Regions from separate parts of the Pseudomonas sp. BAY1663 genome, predicted to be linked through region 3. Evidence: predicted binding sites of a transcription regulator. Region 3 holds the regulator's gene; each other region holds the start of a gene.
The links. The regulator sigma-54, encoded in region 3, starts transcription at its own class of promoters, with help from an activator protein. The targets are predictions, from matches to a motif close to ANTGGCATNNANNTTGCTNT.

Region 1 (6,285 bases), on a different contig from region 3:
GGCAACGCCTACCCCGGCCCCGGCCTGTTCAGCAAATTCTTCGACCGCGACATGCAGCCGATGCTGGAAGTGGTGCGCGATACCGTCGGCCGCCACGACACCTTCGCCCTGGCCTGCACCGCGCGCTACTACGAAAGCCAGGGCTATTTCGGCCACGCCAACTGCAGCGACAACATCAGCCGCGCGCTGCACCCGTACGGCGTGCGCGGCCGGCCCGGCTGGCCGGCGATCAATTTCTTCTTCAACACCGGTATCGACGCGCACCAGCAACTGACCCTCGACGAGCCCTGGTCGCGCCCTGGCGACTACGTGCTGCTGCGCGCCATGACCGAGCTGGTCTGCGCCAGCAGTTCCTGCCCGGACGACATCGACCCGGCCAACGGCTGGCAGCCCACCGACATCCATATCCGCGTGTATTCCGACAAGGAGCGCTTCAGTATCGCCATGGCCAACCGCAAGACGCCCGACGCCGACCCGGTGCTGACCCGCGAAAGCGGCTTCCACCCCGGCACCTCCGCCCTTACCCGCCACTTCGTCGACTACCGCGGCTGGTGGACGCCCACCCACTTCGACGGCTACGGCGCCATCGAGGAATACCACGGCTGCCGCGAACGGGTGGCGGTGATGGACCTCTCCGCCCTGCGCAAGTTCGAGGTCATCGGCCCCGACGCCGAGGCGCTGCTCAACTACTGCCTGACCCGCGACGTGCGCAAGCTGGCGGTCGGCCAGGTGGTCTACAGCGCGATGTGCTACGAGCACGGCGGCATGCTCGACGACGGCACGCTGCTGCGCCTGGGGCCGGACACCTTCCGCTGGATCTGCGGCGAGGACTACGCCGGCGTCTGGCTGCGCGAGCAGGCCGAGAAGCTGGGCATGAAGGTATGGATCAAGTCCGCCTCCGAGCAGATCCATAACATCGCCGTGCAAGGACCGCTGAGTCGTGAACTGCTGGCACGGATGATCTGGACGCCCGGCACCCAGCCGCCGCTCGACGAGCTGGGCTGGTTCCGCTTCCTGGTCGGCCGCCTGGACGACTACAACGGCTGTCCGCTGATGGTCTCGCGCACCGGCTACACCGGCGAGCTGGGCTACGAGATCTGGTGCCACCCGGACGACGCGATGCGGGTCTGGCGGCGCCTCTGGCAACTGGGCGAACCGCTCGGCCTGGTGCCGCTGGGCCTGCACGCGCTGGACACGCTGCGCATCGAGGCCGGGCTGATCTTCGCCGGCTACGAATTCAGCGACCAGACCGACCCATTCGAGGCCGGCATCGGCTTCTGCGTGCCGCTCAAGAGCAAGCAAGACGACTTCATCGGCCGCGAGGCCCTGCTGCGCCGCAAGGAGCATCCGCTGCAGCGGCTGGTCGGCCTTGAGCTGGACGGCAACGAGATCGCCCACCACGGCGACTGCGTGCACGCCGGCCGCGCCCAGGTCGGCGTGATCACCAGCGCCACCCGCTCGCCGCTGCTCGGCAGGAACATCGCCCTGTGCCGGCTCGACGTGGCGTACTGCGAGCCCGGCACGCGCCTGGAGATCGGCAAGCTCGACGGCCAGCAGAAACGCATCGGCGCCACCGTCGTCGCCGGCACCGTCGCCTACGACCCGGACAAGAGCCGGGTCAGGGCGTAGCGGCAAGCGGCAAACCACAAGCGGCAAGAAAAGCCTGGAACGCGTAGGTTGGGTCGGGGCGCGCAGCCTGAGGAGCGCAGCGACGAAGCCCAACACGTTCGTACCGGTCCCGTTGGGCTTCGCTGCGCTCAGCGCCAACCTACCCATGAGCGCCCGCCTGCATTCGATCTTGGAAAGGGAATTGCTTGGCAATCAGGCAGTGGCGGTCGATACGAAAGCGGCCGCCTCGTATCACCTACTCGAGGAGAACCGGCCGATGTGGTTCAGCAACGCTTCCCGGAACCTGGCCGATGAACTCGGCCAACTGTTCGATCGGCTACTCGCCGAACAGCCGCTGCAGCTGCATGCGCAGCCCAACCTGCAGCGCCAGCCGCACCTGCTTGCCGGCCTGGAACGCCTGCATCGGCACTGCGACGAATTGCGCCGTATCCGCCACGCCAGCGAAAGCGCCCCGCCGCCACCCTGCACATCGGCGGAATATGCCGAGCTGCAACGCCGCCTGGAGGCGTCCGAGGCACGCAATGGCGAGCTGCAGCGGGAACTGCTCGACACCCGGCATCAGTTGGCCGAACTGCAAGCCGAGCACGTCGCCTGGCAGGCGGAGCGACAGGTCTGGGAGCTGACCAAGCGCACCCTGACCGAAGGCTGCTGGGACATGAACGTGGTCGACGGCGACCCCGACCACCCGCAGAACCTGATCCGCTGGTCCGATCAGTTCCGCGCGCTGATCGGCTACCGCCGCGAGGAATTCCCCGACGGCTGGGACAGCTACTTCGCGGTGGCCAATCCGGACGACGTGAAGAACGTCATGCAGGTTTTCGGGGCGGCGATGGCCGATGCCGATGGCGACGGCTCCTATGCCGTGGAATACCGCATGCGCCACAAGACCCGCGGCGAAGTGTGGTTCCGCGAGCGCGGCCGCTGCCTGCGCGACGACCGGGGCGTGCTGCTGCACGTCACCGGCGCGGTGCGCGAGATCAGCGACGAGAAGGCCGCCGCCGAGATGCACGAGCGCGAGCAGGCCAGCATCCAGGCCACCTACGGGCAGATCGCCCAGGTCGCCGGGGTGATCAAGGGCATCGCCGAACAGACCAACCTGCTGGCGCTCAACGCCGCCATCGAGGCGGCCCGCGCCGGCGAACAGGGCCGCGGTTTCGCCGTGGTGGCCGACGAGGTGCGCAATCTCGCCCGGCGCACCCAGGAGTCGGTACAGCAGATCCAGGCCATGTTGCAACACAGGAGCGAGGCGGGCTGAGCGCCCGCCATTGCGGGCAGTGCGAACCAATTTCAGGCGCGGGGATGGGCCTTTGTACAGAAAAGGGGCAGAGCCTCATGGCAACGAGGCGCCGAAAGCCCTCTGCGGCGCGCCAAGGCGCTTCTGGCACAAGGCTTGCTTTTTCTTGAAGGGAACTTTTTATAACTATAGATAAAAATACAGTGACACCTTGTTCAGGCGCGACCGCCACTGATCTGCCGGTGACAACCAACTCCAACTACTGCATCGAGGATTCGGCGATGGAAGAGCAGACGACACCCACTCTGCAAGAGCTGCAGGCCCTGATAGAAATGACCAACACCTTGAATATGGAAATATTCTACTGGTGGTGTACGGCATTGATGATCCTGATCCACGCGGGCTTCCTATCCTACGAGATCGGCGCCTCCCGCCTGAAGAACGCCCTGGCCGCCGGCGTCAAGAACATCCTGGCCTTCGGCTTCGTCATCCCCAGCGTGTTCCTGCTCGGCTGGGCCGTGTACAACGCCTTTCCCGACGGCCTGGTGCCGCGCATGGACGCGCTCCTGGCGGCGATGCCCTGGAGCGAATCCATGGGCCCGAACCTGCAGGACAACGCCACCGGCATCTTCTGGGGCGCCTTCGCCCTGTTCGCCGCCACCACCGGCTCGATCCTCTCCGGGGCGATCATCGAGCGTACGCGGATGAGCGCCTTCATCATCATGACCATCATCCTCGGCGGCGTGCTGTGGCTGTTGGCCGCGGCCTGGGGCTGGCACCCGGAAGGCTGGCTCACGGTCAAGTTCGGCTACCATGACGTCGGCGCCGCCGGCGTGGTGCACATGATCGCCGGCTTCTTCGCCCTGGCCGTGGTGATCAACCTCGGCGCGCGTATCGGCCGCTTCAATGCCGATGGCTCGGTCAACCCGATCGTCGGCCACAGCATGCCGATGAGCGTGGTCGGCCTGATGCTGATCATCGTCGGCTTCTTCGGCTTCCTCGGCGGCTGCATCATCTACAACAGCGGTGCCCAGTGGATCAACATCTACGGCCAGCCGACCAACCTCTCCGCCTTCGCCTTCAACACCCTGATGGGCTTCGCCGGCGGTCTGATCGGCGCCTACCTGACCACCCGCGAGCCGTTCTGGATGATGTCCGGCGGCCTGGTCGGGATCATCTCCGTGGCCCCGGGCCTGGATCTCTATCACCCCGGCCTGGCCTACCTGATCGGCATGGGCGTCGCCGCGGCCGCGCCGCTGATCAACAACCTGCTGCTCAAATTCCGCCTCGACGACGCCGTCGGCGCCTTCGCCGTCCACGGCTTCAGCGGCTTCGCCGGCCTGCTCATCAGCGGCGTGTTCCTCTCGGGTTATCCGAACGTCAACGGCATGGCCGAGATCAGCTTCACTGGCCAGCTGGTCGGCGCCCTGACCATGGCCGCGCTGGGCTTCATCCCCGGCTACGCCATCTCCTACGGCCTGAAGAAGGTCGGCATGCTGCGCGTACCGGCCCACGCCGAGGAACGCGGGCTCGACCTCACCGAAGTACCGGCCCAAGCCTACCCGGAATGGGCGGCCATGTACGGCCACGCCGCCACCGATGACGGCCGTGAATTCACCACCACTACCCTCGTCGTCGAAAGCAAACCCGCCTGACGGCAATTCCCGGGCGTGGCGCTGACCACCACGCCCCCAGCACAGGAGCTTGACCATGAGCATCAGCACGTTCGAAGGCGCCGCCGCGGTTTTCACCTTCGCCGACAAGCCCGCCATCCTGATGGTGATCACCTTCTTCGTCGCCGCCGTGAGCCTGTTCGCCCTGGTGGCGACCATGATCCACGAGAAGCACAGCTACGCCGACCCGGAGCCGAAGAAACTGAAACACTGAAGCGCCGGCCCGTACCCGCGACCGGGTACGGGCCCGTCTCGCACACCGCTGCGGGAACCCGTCCAGCGCTTCCTTCCCTGGTCGAACGCGCAGGATACGGTTGCTCAGCGCCCCTTCTTCCATCCCGCCCACTACTGGGCAGCGCGCCCGGGACTACCGCAGTCACGCCGCACCGAAACGATCGCAACCGCCTGACACAGGAGACCGCCATGTGGTGGAGCACAGGCCGCGAAACCAGGGCGACCCGCCCACTCTGGCAACAGGCCCTGCTCGAGGGCGACATCGACACTGCCCTCGCCCTCGAAGCCGGGCAGATGCCCGCCACCTTGCGCGCCCGCCTGACGGCCCCGCCGCCAGCGCCCGTCATCGACGATTGCGCCGCCCTCGCCGCCCTGCTCGGCCGCCTGGAAGCCCTGCAACGATATAGCCGCCAGGCCATCGAGCAGGTCGAGAACGTCTTCGGCGAGATCAGCGCGCGCAGCGCCGAGCAGCTGCGCTACGTCGGCGACACGCGGGCTTTCTCGACGACAGCAGCGCCGGCGCCGAACAGCTGCGCAACGAAGTCGGCCTGGAGCTCAAGGCCACCCACGGCTTCTTCTCCGAGCAGTTCAGCGCCCTGGTCGACCTGATCGAGGAGCGCTCCACCGCCTCGCACAAGGTCATCGGCGACATCGACAACATCGGCCGCACCGTACAGCTGCTGTCGCTGAATGCCGCCATCGAGGCGGCCCATGCCGGCGAGGCCGGACGCGGCTTCGCGGTGGTCGCCAACGAGATCCGCAACCTCGCCCTGCGTACCCAGGAAAACGCCCACCAGGCCTACGAGCAGATCGACCTGGGCATCCTCGCCGAGCGCCTGAACGGTCTGCTCCATGCCTCCGAGGAACGCTTCGACCAGCTCAGCGCGCGGGTCGGCGAATCCCTGGCGACGCTGCACGACCTGCTCAAGCACATGAGCGGACACCTCGCCGAGATCGAGGGCAACAACCGGGTCATCGCCGCCGGCGTGCGCCTCGGCGAAGGCGCCGACCGCCACCTGCGCAGCCGCAGCGACTGGAGCCAGGGCCTGATCGGCGACCTGCAGGGCTTGTACCGCGAAGGCGAACCGGCGCAGCGCACCGAACACCTGCGCCGTCTGCTACAGGAGGAAAAGCTGCACCTGGATGCCGGCTACGACCGCCTCGCCGACATCCGCCGGCGCGGCGAGATCCGTATCGCCATCGAACCGCAGTTCAAGGGACTGTCCTTCCGCGAAGCACCCGGCCAGCCGCTGCAGGGCCTGGATGCGGAAATGGCCCAGGCGCTGGCCCGCTGGCTGGGCGTCAAGTGCCGCTTCATCGAATACCCCTGGGACTGCTGCCTGCAATTGCTGGAAGCCGGCAGCCATCGCCGCGAACAGGAGGCCGACCTGGTCTGGAGCGCCCTGCCGCCGATACCGGGCTATGACCAGGTGGCCTTCTCCGCGCCCTACGTGTTCCTGCCCTACGTGCTCGCCAAGCGCACCGGCGACGCGCGTATCCGCGGCCTCGACGACC
Region 2 (6,285 bases), on a different contig from region 3:
CGGTGGCCTCGCAGTGGAAGACCGACGCTTCCAATCGCGCCAGTGGTTTGCTGTTCCAGTTCGGCATCGATGTGTTCCGCGCGGCGGCAATGCTGACCGTGCTGTTTTCCGATCTCTCCATCGGCCAGATGCTCGCGGTATTCAGTTACCTCTGGTTCATGATCGGCCCGGTGGAGCAACTGCTCAGCCTGCAATATGCCTTCTACGCGGCCGGCGGTGCGCTGGGGCGGATCAACCAGTTGCTGGCCCGGGCCGACGAACCGCAGTATGCCGGTGGCCGCGATCCGTTTGCCGGCCAGTCGACTGTCGCCATCGACGTGCATGGCTTGCAGTTCGCCTACCAGGACGAGCCGGTTCTCGAAGGCCTGGACCTCAGCATCGCGCCCGGGGAGAAGGTTGCCGTCGTCGGCGCCAGCGGCGGTGGCAAGAGTACGCTGGTGCAGTTGTTGCTGGGGCTCTACCAGCCACAGGCCGGGCAGATTCGCTTCGGCGGCGTGCCGCTGGAGGAGATCGGCTTGAACACGGTGCGCGACAATGTCGCCGTCGTGCTGCAGCATCCGGCGCTGTTCAACGACACCGTGCGCGCCAACCTGACCATGGGGCGTGAGCGGGACGACGCGCTCTGCTGGCACGCCCTGGAAATCGCCCAGCTGGCGGAGACCATTCGCCAGTTGCCGAACGGACTGGACAGTGTGGTTGGGCGTTCTGGCGTGCGCTTGTCCGGTGGCCAGCGCCAGCGGCTGGCGGTCGCGCGCATGGTGCTTTCCGAGCCGAAGGTGGTGATCCTGGACGAAGCCACCTCGGCGTTGGATGCGGCTACCGAATACGCCCTGCACCAGGAATTGAACCGTTTCCTTAGAGGCCGCACGACACTGATCATCGCCCACCGTCTGTCGGCGGTGAAGCAGGCCGACCGGGTTCTGGTATTCGATGGTGGACGGATCGCGGAGGAAGGTGATCACCAGCAACTGATCGCCGAGGGCGGCCTGTACGCCCGGCTGTATGGGCACCTGCAGCACTGAGCGGAACGGAGTCATAAAAAGGCGATGCCGGGTTACTGGACTAGCCCGATGGGGTATGCGCCGATAGGCTGGCGCTGAGCGCAGCGAAGCCCAACTGGAATCGACACGAACGTGTTGGGCTTCGTCGCTTTGCTCCTCAACCCAACCTACGCGCCTCAGGCTATGCGCCCCGAGCCAACCTGCAACCTATGCAGTGGCAAGCGAGACATGGCCTAAAAAAACCGCCCCGTTGGAGCGGTTCAAAACCAAAGGTTTGCTTGGCCCGGCCGTCTCGCGACGGCCGGCACCCGGTCAGAAGGACTTGGAGACCGCGACGGTCAGGTTGGAGTCGCAGTAGTCGTCCTTGCCATAGGTGGCTTCGCAATCCGCCGAGGCGATGTCGGTGTCGGTATAGGTCAGCGTCACGTCCAGGCCGAAGAGGGTCTTGCCCACGCCGACGGCCCAGTCGTTGTAGTCCTCGCCACCGGCCTTTGCATCGGTGTAGCCGTAGCTGGCGAACAGGGTCGTTTCGTAGGGCAGCTCGTATTCGTAGCCGGCCCAGGTGTAGGACGGGTGCACGCCGGTCTCGACGCCGTACTTGTAGCCCAGGGTGAAGCCGTAGGCGGTGATGCTCGGGATGATTTCGTAGCTGTTCCACTCGCTGGCCTGCGGATAGGCGTACTTGGCCAGCTGCAGGTCGGCGGAGATGTCATCGGTGAAGCCATAGCCGTAGCCGACGTAGTAGTCGACTTCGATGTCGGCGCCGCTGGTGTTGCCCGGGAACGCCGCATCGTCGACGTTCGAGGCCCAGATCCCGGCATACAGACCGCTTTCGTGTGCGACGTCCAGGCTGCCTTGGATAGCGGTTTCGCCAGCGGTCTGCGATTGGCCGCGCCAGATGTAATCGCTGGCCAGAGTGGCGGTCATGCTGACGTCGAAATCGCCGAGTGGAGAGGGCACCGTCTCGCTGACGGCCAAGGCGCTGAAGCCCATTGCGGACGCTGCGGCAACTGCCACTGTGAGTTTTTTGAACATGCTTTGACTCCCTGTGTCGGTACGCGAGGGTGGGCCCTCGTCCTGGAAACCTGATTGCAGTAATCAGGGTGAGGCTCTCAAAGCAGGATGCTTGCCAATTCATAAAATTATCCATAAATCATATGGATACTGTTGTTTTTGGTGTGCTGCAGAAGCATCGCTGCGCTGCGCTGGGGCGCTTTGCCAGCATCCGAAAGAGACTGCACCGCTTCGATGCATCGGGTATGTCCAGGCCGTCAGTCTTAAGGCGCCAAAAAATCCTGTTTAATTACTCAACTATTAGTAATCTTTGCCGACTCACCTGGGGTGCCCTTCATTTGTGGAATGTTTTCGATGGAATCAGTGCTGAATTTCTTCACCAACATCCCGGTCGGCAAGAAGCTGATCTACGGCTTTGGCGTGGTACTGCTGCTGACCCTGGGCGTGGCCGGTACCGGCTTTATCGCCGTCGACGAAATCCTCGGGCGGGCGAGCCAGATCAATCAGTTTTCCACGCTCAACGCCTCCATTCTCGCGGCGCGGGGAAACGAGCGTGACTATGCGCTGACGCGTCAGCAGGCCTCGGCCGATGGGCTGCGCAAGTCACTGCAACAGCTCGACGACGAGCTGGTCGCGCTGGCCGCCAGTTCCGGCAACGTGGAGCACGCCTACCTGGCGCGGATTCGCCAGGCCGCGGACGAGTACGGGCGGCAATTCGATGAATACGGCGAGTTGATCCAGCGGGGTGTCGCGTTGCGCACGCAGATGCAGAACGCCGCTCAGGTCAGCCGCGAGGAGTTCGAATTCATCGAACTCGATATGTACGATGCGGTGCGCGTCCTGCGGCTGGAGGGGGATCGCCTGAAGGGCAGCGATCCGCTGACCATCGCCGAGGCCACCTCGGGGCTGACCAAGCAGATTCTCGACATGCGCACCCTGGAGAATGTCTATGTCGGCAACAGCTCCGATGCTGCGGTCAAGAGCTGGCAGGAGCTGCACGACAACGTGGCGGCTGTCGGTAGCAATCTGAAGGTCTGGCTGGGCGATGACCAGCAGGCTTCGATGGACAAGGCGCTGGCCGAACTCGAGAACTACCGTGCCGCCTTCGCTGAGTTCCGCCAGAATCGCGACAAGCGCCTCGCGCTGGAGCGCTCGATGGACCAGCAAGCGGAGGTGGTGATCGATGCCGCCGGCGAGGCGTTGGCCAGCGCGACTGCCGCCATGGAGCAGCAGCGCCGCAGCACCTATACGCTACTGGCCGTCATCGGTGCGTTGGCGATCTGCATCGGGCTGCTGGCAGCGGTGTCGATCTCGCGGATGATCGTCGGACCGCTGCGTGCGACCGTGCAGCAGGCCCAGCGCGTGGCCGGCGGGGACCTGACGTATTCCCAGGCGAGCACGCGGCGTGATGAGGTGGGCCAGTTGCAGAACGCCATGCACAGCATGACCGAAAGCCTGCGGGCCCTGATCGGGCGTATCGGTGGGGGCGTCAGCCAGATTGCGGCGGCGGCCGAGCAACTTTCCGCCGTTACCGCGCAGACCAGTGCCGGTGTGCAGACCCAGCGGCTGGAGACCGAGCAGGTCGCAACGGCCATGCACGAAATGGCGGCCACGGTGCAGGAGGTGGCGCGCAACGCCGAACAGGCCTCGACTGCCGCGCGCCAGGCCGATCAGCAGGCGCGCCAGGGCGATCGGGTGGTGCAGGATGCCGTCGGCCAGATCGGCAACCTGGCCGGCGAGGTCGACCAGTCGGCGCATGCCATCGAAGCGCTGCATGCCGAAAGCGGGCGCATCGGCAGTGTGCTGGAAGTGATCCGTGCGGTCGCCGAACAGACCAACCTGCTGGCCCTCAACGCGGCCATCGAGGCGGCCCGGGCCGGCGAGCAGGGCCGTGGTTTCGCCGTGGTGGCCGACGAGGTACGCGCGTTGGCGCGGCGCACCCACGATTCCACCGAAGAGATCGAAGGCCTGATCGGCAACCTGCAGCGGGTCGCGCAGCAGGCTGTCGAGCAGATGCAGAACAGCCGCGATCTCACCCAGCGCACGGTGGATCTGGCCAATGAGGCCGGCGTCGCCCTGGGGCGTATCACCGAGTCGGTTTCCACCATCGAGCAGATGAACCAGCAGATCGCCGCGGCGGCCGAGCAGCAGAGCGCGGTTGCGGAGAACATTTCCGAGAGCGTGACCCGCGTGCGCGACATCGGCGATCAGAGTGCCAGTGCCACCGAGCAGACGGCCGGGGCCAGTGCCGAGCTGGCGCGGCTCGGCGTCGAGCTGCAGGAGCTGGTCCGGCAATTTCGTACCTGAGCGAAAAAGGGCGAGCCTGCCCGGGCTCGCTCTGCCTCAGCGCTTGCCGTCCAGTTCCGCCGCCCAGGCTGCCAGCGGTAGCGGCGGATACTGTCGCCAGATGCGTGTCCAGATCTGCCGCAGGCGATCCAGGTCGCCGCGCTCGGCCGGCAGGCGTTCCGGCCGAGCGATCGGTTGCCAGCCGTTTTCCGTGCGTTCGGCCAGGGGGAAACGGAAGGGATGGAAGCCGGTCATGCCCAGGCGCAGGTCGGTGACCAGCAGGCGGCCAGCGCTTTCGTCGTAGCGCAACACATCGCCGGTGAACCAGCGCAGCCGCGCGTGTTGTGGCGAGTCCCGCAAGGCCGCGGCCAGATGGCCGCCGCGCGGAAGGCGCACCAGCTCCGGCGGGCCGTCGTCCAGCCAGCTGACCAGTGCCTCGTGATAGAACTCGCCGTCCACCACGATCACCCGCCACAACAGGCTGTTGAACGGCGTCGGCGTGCTGAACAGGCGTTCGGCCCGGATGCCGTCCCGGGCCATGATGTCCCGTACGCGCTGCTCGGCCATCTGCTTGCCGGCCAGGGTGAAGCCCAGGTACAGCGAGGAAACCACCAGCGCCAGCAGTGGCCAGCGCGCGATCCGTCCGTGCAGGCCGAACAGCGTGCCGGCCAGCACCGCCAGCAGTAGCGGCACGCTGTACAGCGGATCGATGATGAAGATGCTCGACCAGGCGACCGGCGATGTGTGCAGGGGCCATAGCAGCTGGGTGCCGAAACTGGTGAAGGCGTCCAGCAGCACGTGGGTCACCAGCACCAGCCAGAGTGTGAGGAACAGACGTCCGCCGGAATAGCCCGGGTGGGGGCGCCAGCGCCTGGCCAGCCAGGCCAGCAGCGCGGCGGCCAGGCTGACCACCAGCAGCGAATGGCTGAAGCCGCGGTGATAGGTCATGTTGGCCACGGCATCGCCGTAGTCGATGACCACGTCGAGATCGGGGAGCGTGCCGAGCAGGGCGCCGTAGAGCAACGCCTTGCGGCCCTGCCAGCGGCCGAGCAGGGCGGCCTGGACGCTGGCGCCGAGTACGGCCTGGGTGATCGAATCCATGGAGCGGTCCGTTCGAAGCGGGGTTTTACCTTAGCCCAATGCTTCTGCGCACATGCGGCGAAATTCAATTAAAAACATGTCGTAATTGCCGAGACATACGACAATGCCGGGCCTGATCCTCGCGACGAGCTGCCATGCTGGAAATCGCCAATTCCGTTCAGTTGCCGGATGCCGAAATCGAACTGACCGCCATCCGCGCCCAGGGCGCCGGCGGGCAGAACGTCAACAAGGTTTCCAGCGCGCTGCACCTGCGCTTCGACATCAATGCCTCGTCGTTGCCGCCGTTCTACAAGGAGCGCCTGCTGGCCCTGCGCGACAGCCGGATCACCCGCGAGGGCGTGGTCATCATCAAGGCGCAGCGTTACCGCACCCAGGAGCAGAACCGCGCCGATGCGCTGGAGCGCCTGGCCGAGCTGATCCGCAGCGTCGCCAAGGTCGAGAAGGCGCGGCGTCCGACCAGGCCGACGCTGGGCTCCAAGAAGCGCCGGCTGGAGGGCAAGAGCAAGCGCGGGGCGATCAAGGCCGGGCGGGGCAAGGTGGAATATTGAGGGGGGCGCTGCGCCGCCGCCGGCTGGACCGGGCGTTGGCCGCCCGGTCGCCGGCGCTCAAACTTCGATCGCCTCGGCCGGCAATGGCTGCTGCTGCAGCGAGCCGAGGAATTCATCGCCCCAGCGGCGAATATCGTTGAAGCTGACGATGCCGTACAGCTCGCGCAGCCGCGCGCGGGCTTCGCTTTTCGGCATGTTCAGCGCCAGATAGCAGGTTGCGGCGAGATCGGCCGTGTCGTGCGGATTGGTCAGGAGTGCGCCCTTGAGTTCCGCCGCGGCACCGGCGAACTCCGAGAGCACCAGCACGCCGCAGCCGTCCAGCAGCCCCTGGGTGG
Region 3 (6,285 bases):
CCGGCACCACCAGCGAAATCGTCACCCTGCTGCCGCTGATCAAACGCCTGGGCATCACCCTCGTCAGCATGACCGGCAACCCCGAGTCCGTGCTGGCCAAGGCCGCCGCGGTCAACCTGGACGCCAGCGTCGCCATCGAAGCCTGCCCGTTGAACCTCGCGCCGACCTCGTCGACCACCGCCAGCCTGGTGCTCGGCGACGCCCTGGCCATTGCCCTGCTCGAGGCGCGCGGCTTCACCGCCGAGGATTTCGCCTTCTCCCATCCCGGCGGTGCGCTGGGCCGGCGCCTGCTGCTCAAGGTCGAACACGTCATGCACACCGGCGAGCGCCTGCCGAAGGTCCCGCGCGGCACTTCGCTGCGCGATGCGCTGCTGGAAATGACCCAGAAAGGCCTGGGCATGACCGTGATCGTCGAGGCCGACGGCCGCCTGGCCGGGATCTTCACCGACGGCGACCTGCGCCGTGCGCTGGACAAGGGCGTCGACGTGCGCCAGACCCGCATCGACGAGGTGATGACCGTCCACGGCAAGACCGCCAATGCCGAGATGCTCGCCGCCGAAGCGCTGAAGATCATGGAAGACCACAAGATCAGCGCGCTGGTGGTCATCGACGAGCAGGAACTGCCGATCGGTGCGCTGAACATGCACGACCTGCTGCGCGCGGGGGTCATGTAATGCACGAACAGCTCCTGCAGCGCGCCCGCGACATCCGCCTGGCGATCTTCGACGTCGACGGCGTGCTCACCGACGGTCGGCTGTACTTCCTCACCGACGGCAGCGAGTTCAAGACCTTCAACACCCTCGACGGCCACGGCATCAAGATGCTGATCAACTCCGGCGTGCGCACCGCGATCATCAGCGGCCGCAAGACCCCGGTGGTCGAGCGCCGCGCGCAGAACCTCGGCATCCAGCACCTCTATCAGGGGCGCGAGGACAAACTGGTGGTGCTCGACGAGCTGCTGGCCGAACTGCGCTTGAACTACTCTGAGGTGGCTTACCTCGGTGATGACCTGCCGGACCTGCCGGTGATTCGCCGGGTCGGCCTGGGCATGGCCGTGGCCAGCGCCGACGCGTTCGTCCGCGAGCACGCCCATGGCGTGACCCAGGCGCGCGGCGGTGAGGGTGCAGCGCGCGAGTTCTGCGAATTGATCATGCGCGCCCAGGGCACCCTGGCTGCCGCTCAAACCGCTTATCTGTAGAGGCCTCGATGTTTCGCAAACTGCGCTTCGCTGCCGTTCTCGTCCTGATCGCCGCCCTGCTGGTGGCGATCGGCTACTGGAACATCCGCCCGGAAAGCTTCATGCAGCAGCCAGCCACCGTCAGCGGCGAGGAGCCGGAAATCGACTTCTACGCGATCAACTCGCGCACCGTGCAGTATCAGCCCGATGGCAAGCGCCACTATGAAATGACCGCGGACAAGGTCGAGCACCTGCGGGCCAGCGAAGTCAGCCTGCTCACCCGCCCCGACCTGCTGGCCTATCGCGGCACCGAACTGCCCTGGCATGCGCGCAGCGAGCGCGGCGAAGTGTCTGCCGACGGCAGCGAGGTGGAGCTGATCGACCAGGTGCGCATCGAACGCACCGACGCCAAGGGACGACCGACGATCCTCACCACCAGCCGGCTGACCGTGCTGCCGGAGAAGGATTATGCCGAGACAAGCCAAGCCGTTAGAATCGAGGCCGCCAATGGCGTGACCACGGCAACCGGCATGAAAGCGTATCTGGATGACGGCAGGATGCACCTGCTGTCCAACGTAAGAGGCCAGCATGAGCTGCGTTAAGACCTTCCCCCTCCTGCTCGGTTTGAGCGCATTCCTGCTTGGCGCCACTGCCTGGGCGCTTCCCGAAGACCGCGACCAGCCGATCCGCGTGCAAGCCGATTCCGCCGAACTGGACGACAAGCAGGGCGTCGCGGTGTACCGCGGCGACGTGGTGATCACCCAGGGCACCATGAAGATCACCGGCGACACGGTGACCATCACCCAGGACAGCAACGGCGATGTCGAGGTCTTCACCTCCATCGGCAAGCCCGCCTACTACGAGCAGAAGCCGGCGGTGGACAAGGAAATCGTCAAGGCCTACGGCCTGACCATCCAGTATTTCGCCGCCAACGAACGCATCGTCCTGATCGACCAGGCCAAGGTGGTCCAGGAAGGCAACACCTTCGAGGGCGAGAAGATCGTCTATGACACCCGCCGCCAGATCGTCAACGCCGGCCGCGCGACCAACACCGACGTGACCACGCCGCGCCCGCGGGTGGACATGGTCATCCAGCCGCGCAAGAAGGAAGCGGCAGCGGAGCAACCCCAGTAATGACCGTCCTCAAAGCCCAGCATCTGGCCAAGAGCTACAAGAGCCGCCAGGTCGTGCGCGACGTCAGCCTGTCCATCGAGAGCGGCCAGATCGTCGGCCTGCTCGGCCCGAACGGCGCCGGCAAGACCACCTGCTTCTACATGATCGTCGGCCTGGTCAACGCCGACCAGGGCCGCGTGCTGATCGACCAGCACGACGTCACCCATCTGCCGATGCACGGCCGCGCCCGCGCCGGCATCGGCTACCTGCCGCAGGAAGCCTCGATCTTCCGCAAGCTGTCGGTGGCCGACAACATCATGGCGATCCTCGAGACCCGCAAGGACCTGGACCGCAGCGGCCGCCAGCAGGCCCTGGAAGGCCTGCTGCAGGAATTCCACATCAACCATATCCGCGACAGCCTCGGCATGAGCCTGTCCGGCGGCGAGCGGCGGCGGGTGGAAATCGCCCGCGCCCTGGCCACCGCGCCCAAGTTCATCCTGCTGGACGAGCCCTTCGCCGGCGTCGACCCGATCTCGGTGGGCGACATCAAGCAGATCATCCACCATCTCAAGGCCAAGGGCATCGGCGTACTGATCACCGATCACAACGTGCGCGAGACCCTGGACATCTGCGAGACCGCCTATATCGTCAACGACGGCCAGCTCATCGCCGAAGGCGATGCGCAGACCATTCTCGACAACCAGCTGGTCAAGGAAGTCTATCTGGGCCACGAATTCCGCCTGTAGAGCGGTTTTTTTGCTCGGCTCGGCCAATCGGCCCTAGGCAAAGGCTTCGCCAGCAGGCATATAATTTGCTTTCTGTCGGCGCCCAGCGCGTCACATGTCGGAACAGGCGCGGTTGCGCCGGCATAAAAGGTTCGAAGTCCTCTGCCATGAAACCATCGCTAGTCCTCAAGATGGGCCAGCAGCTGACGATGACGCCGCAGCTGCAACAGGCCATACGCTTACTCCAGCTTTCGACGCTCGACCTGCAGCAGGAGATCCAGGAAGCGCTGGACTCCAATCCCATGCTCGAGCGTGAGGAAGACGGCGACGATTACGACGGCGGCGACCCGATGGCCGAGACCGCCGATACGCTCGGCGACGGCGCCTCGCAGACCAGCGCCAGCCAGGACAGCCAGTACCAGGAACCCACGCATAGCGCGGAAAACCTCGACGACACGGAATGGGGCGAGCGCATTCCCAACGAGCTGCCGGTGGACACGGCCTGGGAAGACATCTACCAGACCAGCGCCAGCAGCCTGCCCAGCAATGACGACGACGAGTGGGACTTCACCAGCCGCACCTCCAGCGGCGTGAGCCTGCAGAGCCATCTGCTGTGGCAGCTCAACCTGGCGCCCATGAGCGATACCGACCGTCTCATCGCCACCACCCTGATCGACTGCATCAACGACCAGGGCTACCTCGAGGAGTCGCTCGAGGAGATCGTCGACTCCTTCGATCCCGAACTGGAGATCGAGCTCGACGAAGTCGAAGTCGTGCTGCGCCGCATCCAGCAATTCGAACCAGCCGGCATCGGCGCCCGCGACCTGCGCGAGTGTCTGCTGCTGCAACTGCGCCAGCTGCCCGAGCGGACCCCGTGGCTGAGCGAGGCCCAGCAGCTGGTCGGCGACTACCTCGACATCCTCGGCAGCCGCGACTACAGCCTGCTGATGCGCCGGCTCAAGCTCAAGGAAGACGAGCTGCGCCAGGTCATCGAGCTGATCCAGAGCCTCAATCCGCGCCCGGGCTCGCAGATCGAGGCGAGCGAGCCGGAATACGTGGTGCCCGACGTCATCGTGCGCAAGCACAACGACCGCTGGCTGGTCGAGCTCAACCAGGAAGCCATGCCGCGCCTGCGCGTCAATGCCCAGTACGCCGGCTTCGTCAAACGCGCCGACTCCAGCGCCGACAACACCTTCATGCGCAACCAGCTGCAGGAAGCCCGCTGGTTCATCAAGAGCCTGCTCAGCCGCAACGAGACGCTGATGAAGGTCGCCACGCAGATCGTAGAGCACCAGCGCGCCTTCCTCGAGCACGGCGACGAGGCGATGAAGCCCTTGGTACTGCACGACATCGCCGAGGCGGTGGGCATGCACGAGTCGACCATTTCCCGCGTGACCACGCAGAAATACATGCACACGCCGCGCGGTATCTACGAACTCAAGTACTTCTTCTCCAGCCATGTCAGCACCGCCGAAGGCGGCGAATGCTCGTCCACCGCGATCCGCGCGATCATCAAGAAGCTGGTCGCCGCGGAAAACCAGAAAAAGCCGTTGAGCGACAGCAAGATCGCTGGTTTACTGGAGGCGCAGGGCATCCAAGTGGCCCGCCGCACGGTCGCCAAGTACCGGGAGTCCCTCGGCATCGCACCGTCCAGCGAGCGCAAACGATTGCTGTGACCGGCCATCGATCGAACCGTTCCAGGTCGGCCGGTCCGCCAGCCTGCTCTTCGCACAAGGCAAAGGAGATAGCAGTATGCAAGTCAACATCAGCGGTGTTCATCTGGAAGTAACCGGCGCCCTGCGTGACTACATCGAGGAGAAATTCGACCGGCTCGCCCGGCATTTCGACCGCATCATCAACATCCAGGTGGTCCTGCAGGTCGAGAAACTCAAGCAGAAAGCCGAAGCGACCCTGCACGTCGCGGGCCGCGAAGTGGTGGCCAATGCCGAGCACGAGGACATGTACGCCGCCGTCGACCAACTGGTCGACAAGCTCGATCGCCAGCTGATCAAGCACAAGGAAAAACAGCTCGACCATACTCAGGGCACCGTCACCCGCTGACCCCTCCTATGATCCGACTCGAAAACATCCTGACCCCCGGACGTTCCCTGGTGAACGTCCCGGGCGGTAGCAAGAAGCGTGTCCTGGAACAGATCGCCAAGGTGATCGCCCAGGACCTGACCGATCTCGATGCCCAGACCATCTTCGAAAGCCTGATCGCCCGCGAGAAGCTGGGCTCCACCGGCTTCGGCAACGGCATCGCCATCCCGCACTGCCGGATGGTCGGCTGCAATGCGCCGCTGAGCGCGATACTGCGGCTGGAAACCCCGGTGGATTTCGACGCCATCGACGGCGTTCCCGTGGACCTGCTGTTCGTCCTGCTGGTACCGGAGGCGGCCACCGACGAGCACCTCGAACTGCTGCGCCAGATCGCCAGCATGCTCGACCGCGAGGACGTACGCCAGCGCCTGCGCCAGGCGCCCACCAACCAGAGCCTCTACCAGGTAGTGGTCGATGTGCAGAACGGCGCTTAGCGGAATGACCAGATGCGGCTGATCATCGTCAGTGGGCGCTCGGGCTCGGGCAAAAGCACCGCGCTGGACGTGCTCGAGGACAACGGCTTCTACTGCATCGACAACCTGCCGGCCGGGCTGCTGCCCGAGCTCGCCGAACGCGCGCTGCTGCATACCGAGCTGCTGCATCCGCAGGTCGCCGTGTCGATCGATGCGCGCAACCTGCCCAGCCAGCTCAAGCGCTTCCCCGAGTTGCTCGAGGAAGTTCGCGCACGGCACATCCAGTGCGACGTCATCTACCTGGATGCGGACGACGAGACGCTGCTCAAGCGCTTTTCGGAAACCCGCCGGCGCCACCCGCTGACCAACGAAAGCCGCTCGCTGGCCGAAGCCATTCACGACGAGGAGCAGCTGCTGGCAGCGATCGTCGATCATGCCGATCTGAAGATCGATACCACGCACCTGAACCTCTATCAGCTGCGCGATACGCTCAAGCTGCGCCTGCTCAACAAGCCCGAGCCCGGCACCGCCTTTCTCGTCGAATCGTTCGGCTTCAAACGGGGCATGCCGGTCGATGCCGACCTGGTGTTCGACGTGCGCTGCCTGCCCAATCCCTACTGGAAGGCGGAACTGCGCGACTTCTCCGGCCTCGACCAACCCGTCATCGATTACCTCGCGGCACAGCCCGACGTCGACGAGATGTTCCAGGACATCCACGCCTACCTGAGCAAATGGCTGCCGCGCTTCGCCGCCAGCA

Region 1: a site for sigma-54 is predicted at 3,007-3,026, ahead of BAY1663_RS21565 (ammonium transporter). Genes of this name have one in related genera too.
Region 2: a site for sigma-54 is predicted at 2,116-2,135, ahead of BAY1663_RS08155 (TorF family putative porin). Genes of this name have one in related genera too.

Annotation. Positions count from the first base shown of each region.
Region 1 is NZ_AZSV01000136.1:586-6,870, reverse strand. It holds partial or broken gene BAY1663_RS21575 (DUF1989 domain-containing protein) at 1-1,629, shown strand, start outside; partial or broken gene BAY1663_RS26125 (PAS domain-containing protein) at 1,775-2,584, shown strand; partial or broken gene BAY1663_RS25600 (methyl-accepting chemotaxis protein) at 2,651-2,860, shown strand; gene BAY1663_RS21565 (ammonium transporter) at 3,106-4,518, shown strand; gene BAY1663_RS24565 (hypothetical protein) at 4,574-4,750, shown strand; gene BAY1663_RS21560 (hypothetical protein) at 4,960-5,379, shown strand; partial or broken gene BAY1663_RS26120 (methyl-accepting chemotaxis protein) at 5,301-5,648, shown strand; gene BAY1663_RS25590 (transporter substrate-binding domain-containing protein) at 5,703-6,285, shown strand, end outside.
Region 2 is NZ_AZSV01000020.1:4,883-11,167, forward strand. It holds gene BAY1663_RS08150 (ABC transporter ATP-binding protein) at 1-1,022, shown strand, start outside; gene BAY1663_RS08155 (TorF family putative porin) at 1,314-2,036, opposite strand; partial or broken gene BAY1663_RS25865 (HAMP domain-containing protein) at 2,370-3,467, shown strand; gene BAY1663_RS25870 (methyl-accepting chemotaxis protein) at 3,609-4,322, shown strand; gene BAY1663_RS08165 (metal-dependent hydrolase) at 4,359-5,402, opposite strand; gene arfB (alternative ribosome rescue aminoacyl-tRNA hydrolase ArfB) at 5,537-5,950, shown strand; gene ggpS (glucosylglycerol-phosphate synthase) at 6,008-6,285, opposite strand, start outside.
Region 3 is NZ_AZSV01000012.1:606-6,890, reverse strand. It holds gene BAY1663_RS05655 (KpsF/GutQ family sugar-phosphate isomerase) at 1-674, shown strand, start outside; gene BAY1663_RS05650 (HAD family hydrolase) at 674-1,198, shown strand; gene lptC (LPS export ABC transporter periplasmic protein LptC) at 1,207-1,779, shown strand; gene lptA (lipopolysaccharide transport periplasmic protein LptA) at 1,766-2,311, shown strand; gene lptB (LPS export ABC transporter ATP-binding protein) at 2,311-3,036, shown strand; gene BAY1663_RS05630 (RNA polymerase factor sigma-54) at 3,183-4,691, shown strand; gene hpf (ribosome hibernation-promoting factor, HPF/YfiA family) at 4,768-5,076, shown strand; gene ptsN (PTS IIA-like nitrogen regulatory protein PtsN) at 5,085-5,549, shown strand; gene rapZ (RNase adapter RapZ) at 5,562-6,285, shown strand, end outside.